DNA from 2 places in the Prevotella sp. HUN102 genome. Region 2 is predicted to be linked to the other one. Evidence: riboswitches for the same ligand, from Rfam matches in the RefSeq annotation. Region 2 holds a riboswitch; the other holds the start of a gene.
What was found. A riboswitch is a leader RNA that binds a small molecule or an ion and turns the genes downstream of it on or off. The one in region 2 is predicted to bind thiamine pyrophosphate.
Positions count from the first base shown of each region.

Region 1: it holds a riboswitch for thiamine pyrophosphate, as region 2 does, so the genes downstream of both, P150_RS0104480 (TonB-dependent receptor) here and thiD (bifunctional hydroxymethylpyrimidine kinase/phosphomethylpyrimidine kinase) in region 2, are expected to answer to the same signal.

Region 1 is NZ_JIAF01000003.1:305,071-316,289, reverse strand. Features, by position in the region: gene pnuC (nicotinamide riboside transporter PnuC) at 267-863, opposite strand; gene P150_RS0104480 (TonB-dependent receptor) at 993-3,356, opposite strand; TPP riboswitch at 3,376-3,475, opposite strand; gene P150_RS0104465 (hypothetical protein) at 4,418-5,362, shown strand; gene P150_RS0104455 (C10 family peptidase) at 5,769-8,147, shown strand; gene P150_RS0104450 (hypothetical protein) at 8,242-8,946, shown strand; gene P150_RS0104445 (Omp28-related outer membrane protein) at 9,012-10,883, shown strand; gene P150_RS0104440 (TlpA disulfide reductase family protein) at 11,130-11,219, shown strand, end outside.
Region 2 is NZ_JIAF01000004.1:354,014-365,232, reverse strand. Features, by position in the region: partial or broken gene P150_RS18185 (leucine-rich repeat protein) at 1-652, shown strand, start outside; gene P150_RS18180 (leucine-rich repeat domain-containing protein) at 665-2,581, shown strand; gene P150_RS0106375 (hypothetical protein) at 2,610-2,807, shown strand; gene P150_RS0106365 (HU family DNA-binding protein) at 3,298-3,717, shown strand; gene P150_RS0106355 (sulfide-dependent adenosine diphosphate thiazole synthase) at 4,264-5,043, opposite strand; gene thiC (phosphomethylpyrimidine synthase ThiC) at 5,067-6,653, opposite strand; gene P150_RS0106345 (thiamine phosphate synthase) at 6,660-7,274, opposite strand; gene thiD (bifunctional hydroxymethylpyrimidine kinase/phosphomethylpyrimidine kinase) at 7,271-8,092, opposite strand; TPP riboswitch at 8,173-8,272, opposite strand; gene P150_RS0106335 (NACHT domain-containing NTPase) at 8,954-9,625, shown strand; partial or broken gene P150_RS16120 (IS30 family transposase) at 9,647-10,585, opposite strand; gene P150_RS16115 (NACHT domain-containing NTPase) at 10,750-11,219, shown strand, end outside.

The DNA of each region.
Region 1 (11,219 bases), on a different contig from region 2:
TTAGAGAAATATCACGTGATATTTGAGGAAATATTACGTGATATTTGGATGAATATCACGTGATATTCTGATGAGTATAAAGTAATCTTCCTTGAAAAGACACGTGATAAACCATCTCAATTAGTCCAAGAGCGCAAAAACAAGACTGAAATCACAGGAATCAGGACTCTTTTACGTGTCCCCCTCGTAAACTTGTCTACTTGTAAACTCGTTCACTTGTCCACTCGTTCACTTGTAAACTTGTCCACTCGTTCACTCGTCTACTTCTAAACTCGTCCACTCGCAAACCTCTCCTCCCTCATCATTCTCTTCCACTTGAAGTAGCCTGCCACGGCAATGATGACGTAGAATCCGTAGAGGCCTGCCGTAAAGGGGATGCCCTTGATGGCATAGAGCACCGAGAGTTCCACGTCTACCACTATCCATATCCACCATTGTTCGAGATATTTCCTTGCCAACGCCCACAGTCCGATGAAGCTCAGCGAGTTGCCGAAACTGTCGAGAACGGGAACCGTGGAGTTCGTGAAGTTCACAAGCACGAGATATACTGCCAGCCACAGCACCAGAAAAACGATGACGGACGGAAGAATCAGCCGTAAGGGAAAACGGGTAATGGGGATTTCCACGCTGCCGGACTTCTTTCTGCCGAACTTCCAATACAGAAATCCGTAGACGGCGGCGAGCGTATAATAAATCTGCATACCGAAATCGGCGTACAGCCCTGCCTTGAAATACACGTAGGTGTAGACCATCGGCATAATGATACCCGTGAGCCAGAGCCATATACTGGCCTTGTATTCCTGATAGATATATATCAGTCCGATGACGGTACCCACTATCTCAAGTTTCTGATAGGTGTCCATATCGGCAAAATAAGATTGAATCTGCTCGAGCATACTTGTTCCAACTATTTTTACTGCGTGCTGCATTGCTTGGCACGCAGCGTGATAAAACACATATCCCTTCCCCACTCCCGGGGAAGGGATGTTTTTTTAGAATCTCAGCGTAACATTGCCCATCATTGTGAATCCGGCCATCGGGATAAATCCGATCTGATAGTAACGGTTGTCGTTCGTGTAGCCGCTCTTCTGGCTCACTGCGCTATACACCCATCCGCTCGCCGCATAGTGGCGATTGAAGATGTTGTTGAGGTTCAGACCGAACACTACTTCCTTCACCCCTGCAAACTTCCTGTTCAGACCCAGCGTATAGTTCAGATTGATATTCGTCTGACTGAACGACGGCAGCGAACGGTCCTTGTTCTCAGAGTTGTCAAGATACTGACGGCTCACGAAGTTCGTGTGCCATACGGCTTGAAATCCCTTGTAGTGCGCATTCACGAATCCGTTGAGGATGGTAGAGGGCGAGAAAGCAAGCGTTGAATTGTCGTAGTGAATCTTCAGGCTCTCGCCGTCCCAATTATCCACAAACTCGTCAAAATCCTTGATTTTGTTGACGCTCAATGCCGCATTTCCTTCCAGCGAGAACCAAGAAGCAACGTTCCAACCTGCCGAAAGCTCAGCACCCATACGGTAGGACTCGGCAATGTTCGTTGTGAGGTTCTCGCCGATGTCGCTCTTTGCTCCCGTCTGCACGAACTGATTGCTGTAATTCATAAAATACAGGTCCACGCCTGCGTGCCACTTGTGGTTCGCAAACTGATAGCCCAGCTCAATATCCATCAGTCTTTCCGGCGTCGGAGCAGGATAGTTGCCGTTGTCGGTGAAGTTGTTGCGCTCCGGCTCACGGCTTGCGTAGGCTATTGACGCATACGCCTTATGGCCATCTTTGAGGAAGCTCACGCCGGCCTTCGGATTCACGAAGTCGTAGTGCTCCGAAATGTTGAGCATCTGATTGGCATAGCCCGATGCCGTCTCGTAGAACTTGTCGTTCTTTCCGTCCGTCTTGTAGTCGAGGAATCGGTATTGCAGGTCGGCAAACACGTTCCAGTAGTCGGCAAAATGATAGTTGGCCTTGAAATATCCGCTGTAATCGTATTTCCTTGCATCCGAATCGTAATACTTGTAGTCCGTTCCGTTGGGTCGGAATTTCGCATCGGCCTCGCTGTTCTCTATGTAGGTAAGATAGCCGAAGTGGCCGCCGCGGAACTGCTGCAGGTTGAGTCCTGCCACCACGTCCCACTTTTCGTCCTTATAGTTCACGTTGTAGACTGCGCCGTAGGTATGCTGCGTGAGTCCCTTCATACGCACGAAATCGGAACGCTTCACGAAATTGCCGTCCTTGTCATAGAACGACAGACCGAACTTCGAGAATTTGTTGTTCGGACGGAACTCGCTGTAATAGCCGAAACCATAGGTGTAGTGCAGCGCAACGTTGTGCGACCAATGCTCGCCCCTCGCCCAGCTTGCCGAGAGGATGTTGTGGTTCTGATAGAAGTTGTCCGTCGTCTTGTCCCACAGCGAACCGTCCTTCAGCTTGTACCTGTAAGTCTGGTAGTTTCCGTTCGCATCCTGTGGGAACTTCCAGTTGTCGCTGTCGAACACGATGCCTTCGTAAAGTGGATTGAAACGTCCGAGGCCGTGGCTGTACATATCCTTGTAAGTCTTTATACCTGCATCCATCAGCGATGCGTCGTCGTTGCCTGCCACCACTCCGTTCCACGCCTGACCGGTCTTCTCGAAGTTTCCTATGTTCTTGTACCTTATCTGAAAACCGTCTCCAAAGTAGGTAAGTCCGCCGTAGTAAGAGCCCGAGCGTCCCTGTGTGCCGTGAACATAACCGTCTGTCGATGTTTCGTTGTATGCCCCGTCAAGAACCAGACGGTTCCACAGTAGCCCGGTAGAGAATTTCACACCTGCATTATACGTATTGTACGAACCATAAGAGCCGCTTACCTCGAAAGCAGGCTTACGGCTCGGAGCAGCCGTGGCAAGGGAAATCGAACCTCCGAAAGCTCCGTCGCCATTCGTCGATGTACCGATACCGCGCTGTATCTGAACGCTCCCGAGCAGCGATGCGTAGGAGTTCATATTTGCCCAGAACACCGTCTGGTCTTCGGGCGAGTTGAGCGCAACACCGTCCAGCGTTACGTTGATACGGCTGCCCGCCGCACCGCGGATGCGCATTGCCGCCGTACCCGTTCCCAGTCCGTTCTCGCCCCACGCAAGCACGCCCGGCGTCTGCGAGAAGAGGAACGGCAGTTCACGTCCACTTTTGGAGAATGCCTCCAATTCTGCTTTCTTGATGTTTGCAACGGCGTATGGTGCATTCTTCTGCACACGCACGCCCGACACCACCACCTCGTCGAGTTTCTGATTGGCGAGCGTGTCAGTTGTCTGTGCCTTCAGCCCACTTGCGCAAGTAATCGCGGCAGCGAGCAAAACTACTTTCTTCATATTCTTGAAGTTAATAAAATAAAGTACAAGGGGATTTTCCTACGACGGCATTACCCGTATCAGGTTCTTGGGTATAATCTCAGCCACGCCCAAAAAGGCGAGCACCCCTTAGCTTCCACTTTGAAAGCCACTGCAAAATTACTACTTTTTGTTGGAAAAATCAAACGAAAATGAATCATCATTATTCTTAACTTTATAAACATCTGAAAATCAGGATATTGAAATCCCAATCCATTCTTGCGAAGAATGCGTTTCGTTTGTGCGAAGAATGGAATGCAATCTTCGCAGAAATGCAATGCAAACGTGCGAAGAATGAAATCCCTTCTAAAGTCCGGAATAAGAGAACAAAGAAAACTCTCGCAGATTGCACAGAATCACAGTTTCCCCCTTCCCTGACAAACACAGAGAAGGCAAAGCCTTCAAGGATAACACAGATGCTTGATAAACAAGAAGTTGGCATTTACCTTGCAACACAGGTTCTGCTAAGGAAATCTGTGTCATCCTTGAATGCCTGCATTCTCTGTGCGAAAAAGAAAATCTGTGCCTCTGTGCAATCTGTGAGAAGAAATATATAACCTCGTGCGGGGAAAATAAAAACAACATCTGTGTGTGCGTGAAATCTGTGAGAAAAAGGACTGTTTCAGAATCAGTTTGGCAGATTACAGTGCCGAAAGCGTAGATTTTAGATATTTTTCATATCCATATCTTGCATTTTTTTAATATAAATAGGAGGAGTTCAAAAACTTAAATAATTAATAAATAATTATGCAATTATTTTCATTTTCGGTGCAAACTGAAATATGTTTAACGTTTTTTCACACTAATAATTTTGCATCATTTGTTTTTTAGTTTACTTTTGCTACCGAAAAAATTAAAACAGAACTTTTCCCGTTTTAATATTTATAATTCCTAACCATAGGATTATTTGTATTAAAATTTGAATAAATCGAGAATCTAAATACTGTCGAACACAAAACAAATTCGCTGACTGAACATCGGTGATGCGTTCCAAAGAAGACAAACATAAAATTAATAAATTTACTTACTTAAACAATAAAAAAATGAAAAAACATTACATCTTAAAGGTTTTTGTGGCAATTTTCTTTGCTGCTTTCGGAGTGTCTAACGGCTTTGCACAGAGCTTGGAAGAGTTGGTTTTCCTCGGAACCAAAATGACCAAAGAAAACGGAAACAACCTCGACCCTAACCGTACTTGGGTACAGTCTGGTTCTGTAAAGTATGATGCAGAAAACCGTGTTATCACATTAGACAACGCTCAAATCGTTGTAACAGCAGAAAACTGCCCTACTTATTATGAAACTGACGGAATAACAAAGCATCCTATCGTTGGTACATTTCGTTTCTACTGTCCAGATGATGATATTACCATCAACTTGGTTGGTAAAAACTCTATCACTACAACTCAGACTGGCTTTGTGATGATTGGCTATCAGGGCATCCCTGCAGTAAAAGTAACTTTCACAGGTTCAGGCAACCTTACTATTGATGCAGGTCGCAGTGGCATTGATATGCGTACATCCGGTACTCTCGAATTTAAAGATGTAGATTACATCAATGTTAAGGCTGCAAATATGTGTGGCATCAACGGCGATGGTCTTTCAAATCGCTTCTATGTAATCAACACAAACGTTGATTCATACGGTAGAACCGGTGCTATATGCCAATTCAACAGATTCGTATTGAAGGGTGTGGAATGCACAAGTCCTGTACAGGACCCTAACGCAACTCCAATTGAGAATCCAGAAGAAGACAATGTTTCTGTTTCACTCGAAAAGGGTGGCGTAACCAACAAGGGGGGCTATGCTTACGACAGAGCTATTCTCGAGCGCATTAAGACAAATGGTATCGAAAAATCAACTGCCAACAAGTCTGATGCAAAGGTTGTAGCTATCTACGATGCTTCAGGCCGCGTGCTCAAGGAAATGCAGAAGGGTATCAACATCGTTCGTTACAGCGACAACAGCGTAAAGAAAGTTATCAAGTAAAACACATATTTGCATTGCGAAATCATTAATGTTTCGGAGCAAGTAAGGTTTTATCGAACCTCGAATAAAGAGAAAGCTTATCCCCCTCACAGGGAAATGAGCTTTCTCTTATCAAGAAAGCCCGAAAGAGAAGAGGGAGGGTTTCAGCAGCAGATAACGCATAACTTATTTTATGCTGATATTTTGCAAGAACATATACAGACATAAATGGGTGTCAAAACTAATTGCTGCAAAGCAAGATGCGAACAAACAGAAAAAGGATGTACGTTTAGTCTTGAACACCTATTTACATCTTGCAGACCTATCACACCGGTTGCAATATCCCGATTGTCTTTTTATAAATTTCAGGCACATCTTATTAATAGATAATAATTTACTTTACCTATCCTAAACAAGGAACTCTTTTATGAAAAAAACTTTACTTCTATTGGCAGCCGTTTCTTCAGGAATGGCCGTATGGGGAAATCCCGTGGATTTGGAGAAAGCCCGCCAGTTGGCTTTAAACCACATTCAAACCAGTGGCATAAAGACTGCCGATGCCACTAAGCGAGCAAAAGCGGCAGACATTACCAAGAACGTAAAAGTTTCTACCGACGCCTATTATGTGTTCAACGTGGGCAGAAACGATGGATTTGTCATTGTTGCCGCTGACGACAACGCCCCTGCTATCCTCGGGCATTCCTCAAACGGTGCATTCGATGAAAACAACATCCCCGACGGAATGAAGTGGTGGCTGGAGAATTGCCAACGCTATGTAAAATATGTTGCCAGTCAGCCACAGGCTGCACGGAAAGCCAAATATCAGGATTTGCCCGGACTGATTACCACCAAGTGGAATCAGGGTGCTCCCTTCAACAGCAGTTGCCCTAAATTCGACGGCGCAGGCTATGCCGCGACAGGCTGCGTGGCTACGGCTGCCGCACAGATTCTGAGATACCACAAATGGCCACAGGACAACACCAAGCTCATACCGGGCTATACGTCCAACGAACAGGGATTCTCCGTACAGCTCGAAGACCTCCAACCAAAGAAATTCAACTGGGATGCTATGAAAGACAGCTATACTCCACGGGAGGAAGCAAAGGAAGTGGCAGACCTGATGCGCTATTGTGGTCAGGCAATGGTAATGAAATATTCGCCCAAAGGCTCTGGCTCCAACGTGCTGGTGGCTTCGTTCAAGGAATATTTCAACTATGCCGCTACTGCACAGGAAATTGAGCGTTCGGCATATACCGAGGCTGAATGGGAAAAGGTAATCTACGACGAAATTAAAGAGAATCGCCCTGTATTGTACACTGGTGGCAAGTTCGATGCCTCTATGGGCTACAACGGCTATCACGCCTTTGTGTGCCACGGCTACAAGGATGGCAAGTTCCTCATCAACTGGGGTTGGGGTGGCTTGTCTGACGGCGAGTTCGACCTGTCGGTTCTCAATCCTTCTGCGCAGGGCATCGGCTCTTTCTCCGGTGCAGGGGGCTACACCACCAAGCAGGCGGTAATCGTCGGCCTGACGCCGAACAAGAGTGGTCAGCAGGCTGACAATGGCATTTACACCCTTTTTGTGAAGAACATCCAGAACATACAGGAAAAGTATCAGCGCACGGACAAGACACAGGATTTCGTAATCGACAAGATTGAACTGACAGTTGCACCCAACAACTACACGGCGCAGAATTTCAAGTTCGGATGGCAACTTCGCAATGCTGCCAACAAGCCGGTGGACAATGTGGATATTCTCGGCATAGCGAATATTGACAATATGAAAGCCAACAACTCCTCCAATTACAGTTGCGAAAGCACGGCTCTCACTTTTGGCAAGAACCTCCCATCAGGCACTTACTATCTCGTTCCTATGTTTGCCATCAACGACGATGCGCTGAACGTGAAGCCTTGGAAGCCTTTCATCAATTCAAGTATGTATATCAAACTTGAAATCAATGATACCGAACTCACGGCAACCAACTTTACCAACAGAAGCGATGTGCAGTGTACGGAACTGAAGGGCGAAACAGAAGTGGAGGAAAACATAGCGGCAAAGGTTACTACGAAACTCCTGAACAAGGGCATATCAAACACCGTAACCGTGTATCTCTACGACGAAACCGCCACTAATTCTAAAAAGGTGGATGCTGTGGAATTTATGATCGATGCCAATCAGGAAAAGGAGATTACGCTGCTGTGCACTCCTAAGATTGTGGGCCGGAACGAGTTTGTGCTCTATGCCGACTATGGTGCAAAGATAAAACTGGGAAGCATCGTGATCAATGCAACGGAAGCCAAGTCTGCCAACCTGCAGCCAAGAGGCAATACTCGTGTTAAGAATGCAAACGGCACTATTGTAACGGATAAGTTCGATTGCGAAGTTTCTGTTATGAACTGGGGAGACGAAACCTATAAGAACAAAATCATCGCCGTGCTTTCAGACCACAATGGTCCGGTTGAAATCCTGTCTCAAGATGTTGAAATAGAGCAGGATGAGGACGTGAAACTGACATTCAGCTTCAGCAAGATGCAGGATGGTGGCGAGTATTGCGTGTACGTCTACTACATCAACAAGAATTTGCGCAAGCGCTTGAGCTATGCTCAGCCTACATTCTATACTTTCCACGTCAGCGATGGCATTGAGAATGTAGAAACTGCTGACAATGCGAATCAACCCGTTACGATTTACCGCATAGACGGAAGTGTGGCAGCACGCGTAGAGAACGGCGCAGTGCAGCAGGCACTGAAGAATATGGCTAAGGGAGTTTACATCGTGAACGGCAAGAAATATCTGAGCTATTAAACAAAAAAACTGCTCGTGGGAATGCAAGTTCCCCGAGCAGTACAATAAAACAGACAAACATTATATTAATATTTACAAATCAAATTTTACAACTATGAAGAAGATTTTTATTTCTATGTTAATGATGGCGATTGGTCTTGTGGCTAACGCACAAACAGTGGAAGAAGCTGTTGAATTTATAAAGGGAACGAGTACTCCGTTAAAATCAGGAGCAATTATTCCTTGCACGGACATATCCCACGACAAAGACAATAAGTATTTCTATATATGGCCACGAATCTATATGAAGAGAAAGATAGAGAACGTGCCTTTGAAGGTTACTTACACCTTGAAGAACATTTCTGCAGAAAACGGTTTGATTTCTTTCTCCGACTTTGGTTCTGATGCAGAGGCACAGTATGGCTCTGAAGCAGGTTTCACACGCAGCTACTTCTACACTTTCAAACCGAGAGACCTGAGACAGCGTGTTTTCTATGTAATCTATTATATCGGCAAGCGCATCGCTGCTGGCGATGTACAGTTCACAGGCAAAGACTATGGTCAGGCTGAGGTGGAAATAACCATTGAGAAGGTAGACGAAGCTAACAAGGTAATTCCTGAAGCTGGCAAAATCAACTTGACACTGACTTTCAACATCGATGTTACCAACGGTATTGACAACGCATTGAACAACAATGGTCAGAACGTTAAGGAAGTAGCTCGCTACAATGCTAACGGTCAGCTCATCAATGCACCTGCAAAGGGAGTGAACATCGTGAAACTGAACAACGGTAAAGTTATCAAACAAGTTGTTAAATAATAACAAGGCTGTGTCGGAGTATTTTTGAAATGCCCAAGACACAACAAGATAAAAGATAAAATTCTATGAGACATTTATTTATCTCATTCATTCTCGCAACTGCTTCTATGGGAGCAGTTGCACAGAATGTGGAAATAGGCAATGCGCCTATTTATAACCAAACAAACGCAAAGGCTAAAGTAGCACCACTTACAGGAAACCAACGTGTAATTGGAGATTTTGACGAACAAAACAGAGTTGGCGAGGCTACTTTTCCCAACAGAGAAACTAAAATAGCTACTTTTTTCTCGCAAGAAATGCTACGACCCTTTATTGGTTGCAAAGTGAAGGCTGTCAGAGTAAAGGTGGCAGACAACAATGTTATAAAGTCTCTGTTTATCAATGAAGGCGAAAGCATTTCTAAGGCTAACGAACTGAAAGTAGAAATCAAGAAACCGGCAGGCAACGATTGGCAAGTTATAAATCTTGACAAGGATATCGAAATTACTGCTGCTACGAAAGGTTTTGCTATCGGCTATAACCTGACAACCGACCAAAAACGCAGACTCGTCATAGGTGAGAATCATCTGAGAGGAAATGTCTACGCATACAATTATGAGACCAACAGATGGGCTAATTGCTTCCCTACAAATGATCTCACATTGGCTATTCAGTTGATTGTTGAACCTGTTGCCGGAACGAATGTCAGCAATTTGGTATTTGGTCATATCGAAACACCACATTACGCAAAAGCCGGAGGAGAATTTGATATCAAGTGCTGGATGAGCAATGCCGGAACAGAGGCTGTCGATAACTTTACCGTTGATGTAAAGGTGGATAGCAAGGTAATCAAGAATGTTACCATACCAAAAGCAATAGAGGCAGGTGCAAGCAGCAGACCATTGACCATCGTTGGCCCGCTTCCAGCAGATGTTACGATGGGCAAGCATCAGCTCTCTATGGTATTGACAAAAATAAATGGCAAAGAGGTCAGCAACTTGAAGGGAACAGAAGGTATCCATAACATTCTTGTCTACAACAATGTTGTTGAACGCCAGAAGATGCTTGTTGAGGAATTTACTTCTCAAACTTGCGCAAACTGCTACAAGGGTATTCAGAATATCAAGGGACTTGAGAGCCGTCATTCAGATATGGTAATGGTGGCTGTTCACATCAACGACAGCAACTTCCCTGATAAGGTGGCAGCACCAGAGAGTGATAATTTAGAACGTATGGCGCATCTTAAAGGACTTCCTTCCTTCACTTGCAACAGACTTTACTTTACAATGGGAACAGAAGGCGCAATCGCCAATCCTACGATTGCTCAAGAACCATCAACGAAAGTAAATGAACTCCTTGATAAGTTCTACAATCATTCCAAAGGACAAACCTGCAATTTCGTAACACTTGGCATTGCCAACAAATATGATGCAGCCAAGAAGAGCATCGAGATTAAGGTAACCGGTACTGGAATTGAAAAGGCAAAAGAAATGCTCGAAGACTATGCTTTGTTTGTTCTCGTAAAGGAAGACGATGTAGATGGAGAGCAGGGAGATGAATATGGTGTATTGGTTAAGACAAAGCATCAGGATGTTCTCCGTGCTTACGTTACAGACGTGAAGGGCGACAGCGAACTGGAATGGAACAACGACAATTTCACAAAGACTTACAGCATCGATGTGAAGAATGGTTGGAACGCCGAAAAGATGGAGGTTGTGGCTTTCATCGCTCCTAAGATCAGTGAAATCGGTGTAGGACTGGACGACTTGTTCGTACAGAATTGTGTAGAAGAGCCTGTTGTCAAGAATACAAACGGCATCGAAAATATCTCGACCAACGACAATGCCAAGGAAGTAGAATACTACAACATCAACGGACAGAGAATCTCAAAACCTGTCAGTGGTGTTTATATGGTAAAACTTTCCAATGGTAAGGTTGTGAAGAGAATCGTGAAGTAACGATAAAACAATAAGGGGAGAGAATGTATAAAAGAATCATTCCCTCCCCTTTAAAAACTCCTTAACTCATTATTATCAAGAAAAACATTATTTAAAAAACAACACAAACAAAAACTAAAGTTTTTATTTTTAAAGAATTCATACCGAATAGGTTAAAATTAAAACCACCTTTTGGTTAAAATAATATAACACCATACGGTATTTTTAAAAAAATATATACTTTTGTAATAATCAAATATATGCCTTATGAAAAAGATAATTTTCACACTATTACTATTATTGACTTGTTCAATCAGTACAGTTTACGCACAGTTACCAACAGTAACACTTAAAGAC
Region 2 (11,219 bases):
CTATAAAATACCTGATGGCATTTTATCTGTTGCCAGATACGGAATATATTTAAATACATTCCTTAAGTCAATAGACTTTAATCAAGTTAATAAGCTCAATTACGGCTCTGTTACTGCATGTCAAGGGATTAATACGATTATGTTACCTAAAAATTTGGAAGTAGATCGGAATATGGAAGGAGCAATCCTCGAATGTCCATCGATAGAAAAGTATCAGGTTGCTCTTGATAGTCCAAGTTTAATGGTAGAAGACGGTGTTGTTTTTTCTAAGGATAAACACACACTTTATTTCTATCCTCCAGCAAAACCTTCTGTTACGTACAATATTCCCAGCGATGTAACAAGAATAGCAACTTCGGCATTTCGTTATGCTAAGTTTATCCAAAACCTTACAATCCCTAAAAACATCTCGCAAATAGGATTGCAAGCATTTCGTGAAATGATTAATCTTACAAAGGTCGAGTTCGAATCTCCTTCTTCGTTACAAAAGACAGAAGATTATATTTTTATGAATTGTAAACTTTTGAAAGAAATTACTTTGCCAGAATCTCTTACAGAAATTCAACATGATTTTTATGCATGCTCAGCATTGGAAACGATTAATATCCCTAAGAATTCAAAATTACGGACCATTATCCCCTATGCTTTCATGACTAATACTGCTTTGGTCTCATTTAATTTCTTGGGTAGTTGTGACTTGACGGAGATAGGCACCAACGCCTTTGCCAACTGTACCAAATTGAAGACTTTCAATTTTCCTAAGAACGTAACGACAATAGGTAGAAACGCTTTCAGCGGTTGCAGCAGCATGTCTCAAGTGACCTTTGCCCTCGACGCTGACATCGTGGCGTTCGGCGCGGGTGCTTTCGCCGACTGCGGCCTCACCTCCATCGACATACCCAAGAGGGTGTCGAGCATAGATCGTGAGGCGTTCCGCAACTGCAAGGTGCTCACCGAGGTCAACGTCCCCGCCATCACCACCCACGTGTCGCCCGAGGCGTTCAAGTTCTGCGACAAACTGACCGACATCAAGGTGGACAAGGGCAACAACAAATATTCGAGCCTCGACGGCATCCTACTGACCAAGGACAAACAAACCCTCGTGCTCTTCCCCCCGGGCAAGGCCAACGACAAGTTCACGCTGCTTCCCCCGTCCATCACCACCATTGGCGAATACTCGTTCTACGAATGTTTGGCGCTGAAGAACGTTACCATACCCAACAAGGTGACAAAGATAGGCAAGCGAGCCTTTGGCCTCTGCAAAAACCTGCATACCGTCACGTTCCTGTGCGACCAGATGATCAAGCCGGTGGATATTGTACAGGGGCAGAACGACATGGCCTTTGACGATGGCTCGCAGGCTCCCAAAATGTTTGACAACATTGACATCCACGTGAGGAAGTCGCTTCTGGACCAATACAAGGGTGAGACATTCTACAAGCAGTTTAAGAGCATCAGCCCCTCGTTCATCGATGGGGACGGAGAGTACATCCCCGTTTCGCCCACCGATGCAGACTTGCTCTCCACCACCACGACCGACTACACCTACGTCGTCCCGACCACGGCGAAGAACGGTACAACAAGTTACGCCGTGTCGCTCGTGGGCGACTATCTCTTCCAAGGCAAGGCGAACGACAAGGTGAAGGAGGTTGTCGTAAAGGACAACGTGAAGTACATCGGCGCGCGCGCGTTCGTCAACGACCTTGCTACATCCGCCTCGACGGTGGAGCACGTGTTCTTCATCGGTACCACCCCCACGGGCGACATGCTCAGCACCGTGAGATTTGAACTCGATGAGACGGGCACCAACTACAACGAGTTTAGCCCACAGGCCAAGGTCTTCGTCAAGAAGAGTGCGGAGGCCGGCTATAAGGCCGCTTGGGCAAAATATGCCAACCAGATAGACTACAGGATTCCCGACGTGAAGATAGCCAAGAAATACGGCACGTTCGCCCGTGAGTTCGATACGGACTTCTCCGACTATTTCGCCACGAACCATAATACGAAGGTAGCTGCCTTCGTGGCCGGCTCGAACATTCTGCCCGGTGGTGGCGACTACGGCACGAGCACGTATCACGTGAAGATGTGGAGTATCGACGTGAAGGGCGGCGTAAACGGCAACTATGGCTACGTGCCTGCCTACACGGGCGTGCTGCTCAAAGTGCTCGACAAGGAAAGCACTCCTGCTGATTTCTATTACACCATCGGCGAGCAGGACAATCGGACTTACAATATTTCGGACAACATTATGCACGGAATCACGGTGCGCAATGAAAGAGTGGAGGCGTCTGCCACGGAGCCCGTGTATGTGATGCAGGGCGGCGTGTTCCGCAAGGCAACGGCGGACATCGGCAGTTTCTCCGTACACAAGGCGTATATGAAGCCGGGCACATTGCCTGCCGGTGCGAAAGTGATGCTGGTGTTTGACGATGCGGAGGGGTCTGCGACCGGCATTGAGACTGTTGTGGAAACTGGCGCACGGAAGGAGGACAATGTGTATTACAACCTCAACGGTCAGCGTGTGGACAACCCAAGGCACGGCGTCTACATCCGAAACGGCAAGAAGGTAATCATTAAGTAAGTAACCGAATTAGAAAGAAAGGAAACAAATGGAAAAGAAAATATATGTGCAGCCTAGGACAGAGCTGGCGCGCCTGAAACTGGAAGACGTGATGATAACTGCCAGTCCCGGCGTGGAAGGCGAATACGACCCGAATAAGCCCATCGATGCCAAGGAGGGATTCCTCTTGGATGAGGAGGACGAACCTTTTGGAACTTCCGAAGGACAGAATCTCTGGAAAGACTGACAGGCCGAGAGGCGGTGCCCGGCAAGGATTTGTTCCTTGCAGGGGCACTGCCTTCCTCTGCTTCCTGAACCTTCAAAAACGTGAAAACGAACGGTGGAAAATTTGCATACGGTTAGCCGTAATTTTCCAACCGTATAGAAATTTTCGGGAAAGCGTATAGAAAAATATTTATATACGGTTGGAAATTTGAGTGAACGAGGAGACAAGTTTACAAGTGGACGAGGAAGTAAGTTTACAAGGGGGCAAGTTTACGAGTGAACAAGTGGACGAGTGGACGAGGAAGCAAGTCTACGAGTTTACAAGGAAACAAGGAAACAAGGAAACGAGGAGATGAGGGAACTGACTTGTGAATCCGTGTACTTTTCAACTTCCGAACCCCTGAACCTGTCAAGTTGCAGAACAAACCTCCTTGTAAACTCGTCTACTGGTCTCCTCGTAAACTTCCTTCCTTGTAACTATCTTTTATTTTTTAACCTAAAATAAATCGATTATGAAAGTAAAACTGATCAAACGGAAAAATCCTCAGAAGAAGACTGAGGAAAAGGTTTATGCCAGTCCTGTGAACGCGGGACGGAAGACGCTGCGCGACATTGCACGCGACATTGCAGGACGGTCGTCGCTCACGCGCGGCGACATCGAGAACGTGCTTGCCAATTTCACCGACTGTCTGCCCGCCTATCTGCGCGACGGCTTCAGCGTGCAGCTGGGCGAGTTCGGGACGGTGCGCCTCACGCTGTCGAGCAAGGGTGCCGAAACCGAGAAGGATTTCAACACCGAGACCATCAAGCCCCGCCTGACATTCACGCCGGGCGTGGAGCTGAAAGCCGCGCTGCGCGAGACTGCCTACGAGACGATACGGGAGAAGACTGCGCAGCAGGGCAGCGGCAGCGGGGAAGAAGAAAACCCGTAAGGGGGATATACATTAACGCTTTTACTCTCTAATTTTTATATCAGGCGCAAGCCTCGTCGGGATGACGGGACTTGCGCCGCTTTTTTTGAAATGGGGGATGGGGGATGGGAAATGGAAGATGGGAAATGGGGGATGGGAAATGGAAGATGGGAAATGTGAAAAGTATCTCTCACGGATGCCACAGAATCACAGATGTTTATTTTCGCCACAGAGAAGGCAGAGCCTTCAAGGAACGCACAGATACCTGACGGAAAACGATTGAGAATTTATTGGGCATTTATTCTGCAATGCACCTGCCAATAAGGAAATCTGTGTCATCCTTGAAGGCTCTGCCTTCTCTGTGTTCGGAAGAGTGGGAGAAAATCTGTGAATCCGTGGATATCTGTGAGAGAGTAAAATCACAGGATAGGCAAATTATACTTATCGTAACCTTATGTAGCTGTATTCGGATTTATCTCGAACTCAAGGTAAATGATGAAGTTGCAAATCTCCTTGTTCCCTTGTCCTCTCGTTCCCTCGTCCCCTTGTTCTCTCCTCGTCTCCTCCTCAACCCTTCTCTTTCAATCGACTGATGATGGCTTCTGCTACCTTCTTGCCTGAAAGGAGCATACCACCGAAGATGGGACCCATACGAGGCGTGCCGCCAACGGCTGACGAAGCCATACCGCAGACATAGAGTCCGGGATAGATTTCCTTCGTTCCTTCCACCACTTGGCGTTCGCCCTCCGCCACGTCGAGCGAGCGTTCGCCAATCACGTCGCCTGTGGACGTGTTGAGCTTGATACCGTTCTTGCGTGCCACCACCCGGCACATTTCGCTGTCGTGGCCCGTTCCGTCTATCACAAACTTTGCCATAATGTTCAACGGATCTACGTGCAGTCCTTCGCGAAGCACGGGCGTCCAGTTCACTACCACACCACTCACGACGTTGTTCTTGAACACCACGTCTTCCACCGAGTAGCAATTGAAAATCGTTGTGCCGGCGTGCGTCGCCTTATAGAGCAGGGCAGAGGTGCTTTCCACCGAGTCGGCAGTGTACAGGCCGTCTTCGTATGGCTCGTAGTTGATGTCGAAATCCTTGAGAATGCTCACGGCTTCCTCCTGTACGACCAGTTGATTGAACATCATCGCGCCGCCCCACATTCCGCCGCCGGGGGAGAGCTTGCGGTCGAAGAGTGCCACGTTCAGCCCGGCTTTTGCCATATAGTAGGCAGCGGCAATGCCCGAAGGGCCGCCTCCGACGATGGCAACATCGAGTTCGAGGCACTTTTCCATCTTTGCAAAATAGGTACTGATAATTCCCTTTGATACTTTCTTTTCTATCATAATATTGTTGTTTTTGGTTGTTTCTATTTGGTTTCTTCCTCACAGCCGCAGCCGTCCAAGGTCTGGCTGATGCGCATTGCGCAGAAATTCGGGCCGCACATTGTGCAGTATTTTCCGCCCACCTTGTTCGATGTCTTCCAGTATTCGAGTGCCTTTTCCGGGTCGAGCGCAAGGTTGAACTGGTCTTTCCACCGGAACTCGTAGCGTGCCTTGCTGAGTGCGTTGTCTCTTACGGCGGCACCGGGATGCCCCTTTGCCAAGTCGGCGGCGTGGGCGGCAATCTTGTAGGTAATCACGCCTTCGCGCACGTCGTCCTTGTCTGGCAGGGCGAGATGCTCTTTCGGAGTAACATAGCAGATCATCGCCGTGCCGTACCAGCTTATCATTGCCGCACCGATGGCACTCGTGATGTGGTCGTAGGCAGGTGCAATGTCGGTTACGAGAGGGCCTAAGGTGTAGAAAGGTGCGCCGTGGCACTTCTCAATCTGCCGGTCCATATTCTCACGAATCTTGTGCATCGGCACGTGTCCGGGGCCTTCTATGAATGCCTGTACGTTCTTTTCCCAAGCACGTTCCACGAGCTCGCCCATTGTGTCAAGCTCTGCAAACTGTGCGGCATCGTTGGCATCGTAGGTGGAACCGGGACGGAGGCCGTCGCCCAACGATATAGCCACGTCGTATTTGGCGCAGATGTCGCAGATGTCGTCGAAGTGGCTGTAAAGGAAGCTCTCCTCATTGTGTACCTGACACCACTTTGAGATGATGCTGCCGCCACGGCTGACCATTCCCGTAAGGCGTCCGTTGGCAAGAGGAACGTTCTTCAGGCGTATGCCACAATGTATCGTGAAGTAATCAACACCCTGCTCGCATTGCTCGATAAGCGTATCGCGAAAGATTTCCCAAGTGAGGTCTTCGGCCTTTCCGTTTACCTTCTCGAAGGCCTGATACATCGGAACGGTGCCGACGGGTACGGGGCAGTTGCGCAGAATCCACTCTCTTGTTTCGTGAATGTTGGTTCCCGTCGATAAGTCCATCACGGTGTCGCCGCCCCATTTGCAGCTCCACACGGCTTTTTCCACCTCCTCCTCAATGCTTGAGTTCTCGTGCGAGTTGCCGATATTGGTGTTTATCTTCACGCAGAAATTGGTTCCGATAATCATCGGCTCGCTCTCGGGGTGGTTGATGTTGGCAGGGATTACGGCACGACCGGCTGCCACTTCCTCGCGGACAAACTCGGGAGTGATGTGCGTTTTGATGCCTAAGGCCTCGCAGTTCATATTCTCGCGGATGGCAACGTACTCCATTTCTTCGGTTATGATGCCCTTCTTGGCGTAATACATCTGCGTGCCTTTGCGGTTTTCTATCCACGCTTGGCGCAGTTTGGGCAGTCCTTTCTGCAAGTCTATTTCCACGTTCGGGTCGCTGTATGGGCCGCTTGTGTCGTAGACGATAACAGGGTCGTTGGGCTTTTCAATGCGCTTTCCGTTTTCGTTGGTTACGGTTGGCGTCAGATTAATGCGTCGCATTCCTACACGAAGATTCGGATATATCGTGCCTTTCAGGTAGATTTTCTCCGAATCGGGATAAGAAATCTTGATGTCGTTCTTCATAATGCTTTATATATTGATTAGTTTTTTCATTTCTTCTTCGGGATTCTCGGCGTTCAATACGGCTCCGCTGATGGCAATTCCATTTATTCCTGTTTTCAATAAATCGGGTATGTCGTCGTGCCGAATGCCTCCGATGGCAATGAGCGGGAGCTGTATTCGGGCTTCCTTCATCTGGCTTAGCAATGTCTCGTAGCCCTCCAAGCCGAGCAGGGGAGCGAGATTCTGCTTCGTAGTGGTGTATCTGAAAGGGCCGCAGCCTATGTAATCCACGCCGTGGGCTGCCAGTTTCTGAATGTCGGCAAAGGTATTGGCCGTCCCGCCGATGATTTTGTCGTTGCCGAGTATCGCTCTTGCTTCATTGGGAGGCATATCGTTTTTGCCGAGATGCACGCCGTCGGCATTGAGTTTATTGACGAGATGCACACGGTCGTCGAGCAGAAACGTTGCGTGATGGCTGCGACAAAGCCGTGAAATTTCGTGTCCGATGCTCAGAAATTCCTCATCGGAAGCATTCTTCATTCGGAGCTGCACCCACTTGCACCCGCTGCGGAGTGCCAGTTCAGTTCCTTCTACGTAGTCGAACCTTTCGTTTTCGTGCGTAATAAACTGTATGTTCGTCATAGTTTGATGAGTTTTTCAGGATTATAAAAGTGGTTTACGGCTCCGTGTCCACTGCCAATCTCCACGTCAGCCCCCATTCTTATGGCGTCAGACACATAGTGCTTTGCTCTTGCCACGGCCTCTTCTGTGGGCAGTCCTCGTGCCGTGAAAGCGCAGATTGCCGACGAAAGTGTGCAGCCTGTGCCGTGCGTGTTGCGTGAGACAATCGTTTCGGCATTGAAAACCATAGGCTCTCGGTTGTCGGCAAAGTACAGTCTGTCGCTTTTCGTCTTTCCCTCTACGTGTCCACCTTTTATTAATAAGGCTCTGCATCCACGATTTAGAATCGCCTTTGCAGCCTTGTCGGCGTCGGCTTCCGATGTTATGCGCATTCCGGCCAACGCTTCAGCCTCGGGAATGTTGGGGGTAAGCAATGTGGCGATGGGTAAAAGATGCTCTGCGAACGTGTCGATTGCGCCGTCGTCCATCAGTCGGTTGCCCGAGGTTGCAACCATAACAGGGTCTATAATCAACGGAATCTTTCTCGCTTCTGATAAGATTTTGGCGATGCTTACCATATTTTCGGCACTCCCCGTCATACCAATTTTAATGGCATCGGGGCGCAGATCGGTAAGCACGGCGTGCAGTTGCGCCTCTACAACCTTCGCCTCGATGTTCTGAATGCAGTACACCTGTTGCGTGTTTTGCGCCGTAACAGCCGTAACAACCGATGAGGCATAGCAGCCCAAAGCCGACATTGTTTTTATATCGGCTTGTATTCCCGCGCCTCCTCCGCTGTCGGAACCGGCTATCGTCAAAGTCTTTACATAGTGTTTCATAAATCCTCAAAGTAACAAACGCCACTTTCAGAATAGCCAAACCATAGGGGAAACACACCAATAAACGGACAGATAAACGCAAATTCTCTCTTCGCACTCCCTACGGCAGCATTACCTGCGTCAGGTTATACGGGTATAATCTCAGCTCACCCAATAAGGCGGCACCCCTTTTTCGGTCAATCCGAAAGTCTATCTGCGTACAAAGATACGATTAAAATCATATTTTATATGCTCGGATGCGTTAAAAGGCGTTAATCCATCCATTCTTTCCTTATCCATTTTCCATTAGCCTGTTCTGCAAATCCCTTTGCTTCTTCTTTCTCTTGTAAACGTTTGAAAATCAGTTATCTATTTATACATTTCCAAACGTGCGAAGATTGCATTCCATTCTTCGCAAGAATGCCCTCCGTTTTTGCGAAGAATGTTTTGTATTCTTCGGTTACTTGCAAATCTTCTTTTTATCTACTGAAAATACAATGCTGAAACAATAGGATTTCTACCAAGTAAACTCCCGATTTCTCGGAATGCTCAGTATTCTCTTTTCTAAAAAACAAGCTCAAATAATTTTACTCGATTTGATATATATTTAGGTATATAGTTATCAATTATGGCAAAATAAAAAAACAATGCAAAGAGCCTCCCCAAAAATATAGCAAAATATGCTGTATGATGGTCTGATGAGTCTATATTTGGAGTATTATCTCAGTAGAAAAGAAACATTCAGTTTGCTCAAAACAGGTAAGATAGTGATTAAACAGAAAGTATGCTTCTGTGAAAAAATATTCGGAAACTATATTTCAATATGATGATTTATATGTACCTTTGTAATATATAATTAAAATCTTTAAATACTAAATGAGTATGATACCCGAAGTAACTTTAATGACTTTCGCAAAACCAGCGATTGATAGTTTAATCAAAAATGTTGTTACTCCCAAAATAAAAGATTTTGCAGAGAGATGTAAGATAGAGTATAATAAGTTACTAATTCCTAGAGGTGAACACTTCGAAGAATATCTATACAGAACATATAAAAAGTATAGCATTCTAAATACACTTGTTTTTAGAAATGAACAAAGGTTGTTAAAAGATTTATATCAACCATTAACAATTGTCGAAGATAACCAGCCCAAAAGAATAAATTCATACAGGGTTGAGAGTTATCCACAAGATATGATGACTGTATATAGCCGTATATTAATAACAGATACGGCAGGAATGGGGAAATCTACTTTAACGAAACGGCTTTTTTGGGACGTAATTGAAAGTGGATATGGTATACCAATTTATATCGAAATGAGAAGGTTGTCTAAAGATAAGACGATCCTAATAGAAATACAGGAACAAGTAAATTCTTTAGCTAAAGAATTTAGTCCCCAACTATTACTAGAATTTATAGAGAGCGGTGGCTTTATATTCTTTTTTGATGGATACGATGAAATATCATTAGATAATAGAACTGCCGTAACATCTGATATACAAGATTTTATATCTAAAGCTGGGAATAATGTTTTTATTATGACCTCTATGTAGAGTCAACCAGCAAGTGCAAAATTACAACACATGTTTGAAGAACTCGCACTTTGGTGTGGAAAAGTTTAATTTTTCCCTTGGTCTTTCATTCAATTTCTTCTGTATGGCCATAATCCTCTTGTCCGTATAGTTCTCAAAGGAATCCTTTTTAGGGATATATTGCCTGATTAACTTGTTTGTATTCTCAATGGCTCCCTTTTGCCATGAACAATATGGATCTGCAAAGTACACAGGCACGCCCAACCATTTCGTGATATCCTTATGTGTGGCAAACTCAGGTCCGTTGTCAGTGGTAATGGTCTTCAGTCTGTCCTTGTATGGCAGCAGCAGTCTCCTGACTGCTTTTGCCAGAGGCTTCGACTGGTTCCCAAATGGCAGTTTCTGCATAAGCAACATATTGGTGGATTTCTCCACCAGTGTGAGTATGGCCCTTTGGGCAGGGTCGACAATCAGGTCCATCTCAAAGTCTCAAAATCTCTTCCCGTCCACTTCCTTGCTTCTCTCATGGATGCGCACCCTGTCCTTGACAGGAAGATGCCCACCCTTGGGGTGATGCCTGTATTTCATCTGATGTCTTGTGTGCCCGGCAAGTTTCCCTGTAGGGTCATTGTGGATGATGTTGTAGATGGACTGATGGGACACCCTTATCCCATCAGTCACACGCAGATACCCCGATATTTGTCTTGGAGACCATTGGTCATTAACGATATGTTCCTTGATTCTCCAGACCAATTCGTCGGAGAGCTTGGAGTTCGTCCCCGTTCTCTCTCTGCGCTGCATGGCCATGTCGTGCGCCTTCGTCCAGATATACTTTCCCGAGGGCGTGCTGTTGCGTTTGAGTTCACGTGAGAGTGTTGCCTGACTGATGCCGACGATGGCGGCAATATCTTTTCTTGCGGTTTTCTTTTGAAGTAAGGCGAAAATTTGCGACCTTTGCTCCGAGATTAATTGATGGTACATGAACAATACAAAGTTAGTTAATCCTGGGGAGACTTCGGTCTCCCTTTTTTAATTTGTATTGCCGGTTGTTGCTTTTTCCTCGCCGAGAGATGCAGACAACCTCTCGCTACGCTTCGAGAACGTCTGCATCTCTCGGCGAGGGCTACTCTTTTTTGCACTTCGATTTGGAATCTTCATCTAGACCAGAACAAGCTCTAACTAGTTTTGGTGATTTTCAAAGATTTTTTATTAGTCCATTAAATAAAAAGGAAGCTTATGAACTACTTCGCAAATATGACAAACAAGGAGACACTTCTAAATTATTAATAGATGAACTTAAATCTGGGAAATATGAAATGATAAATGAATTTCTAAGAAATCCATTATTAGTATCATTACTTTTTGCTGCATTTGACTATAAACAAACTATCCCACTAAAAAAACACATATTTTATCGCCAAGTTTATGATGCTTATTTTGATTCTCATGATTTATCTAAAGGAGACCACTATGTCCATGATAAAGCTTCCAAATTAGACATTGATGATTTTGAACGTATTTTACGTTATGTTGGCTTTAAATGCCTAAAGTTCCAAAAAATTGAATTTGAAAAAGATGCTTTACTTCATATAATTGATGAAGCCAAGCAAGCTTG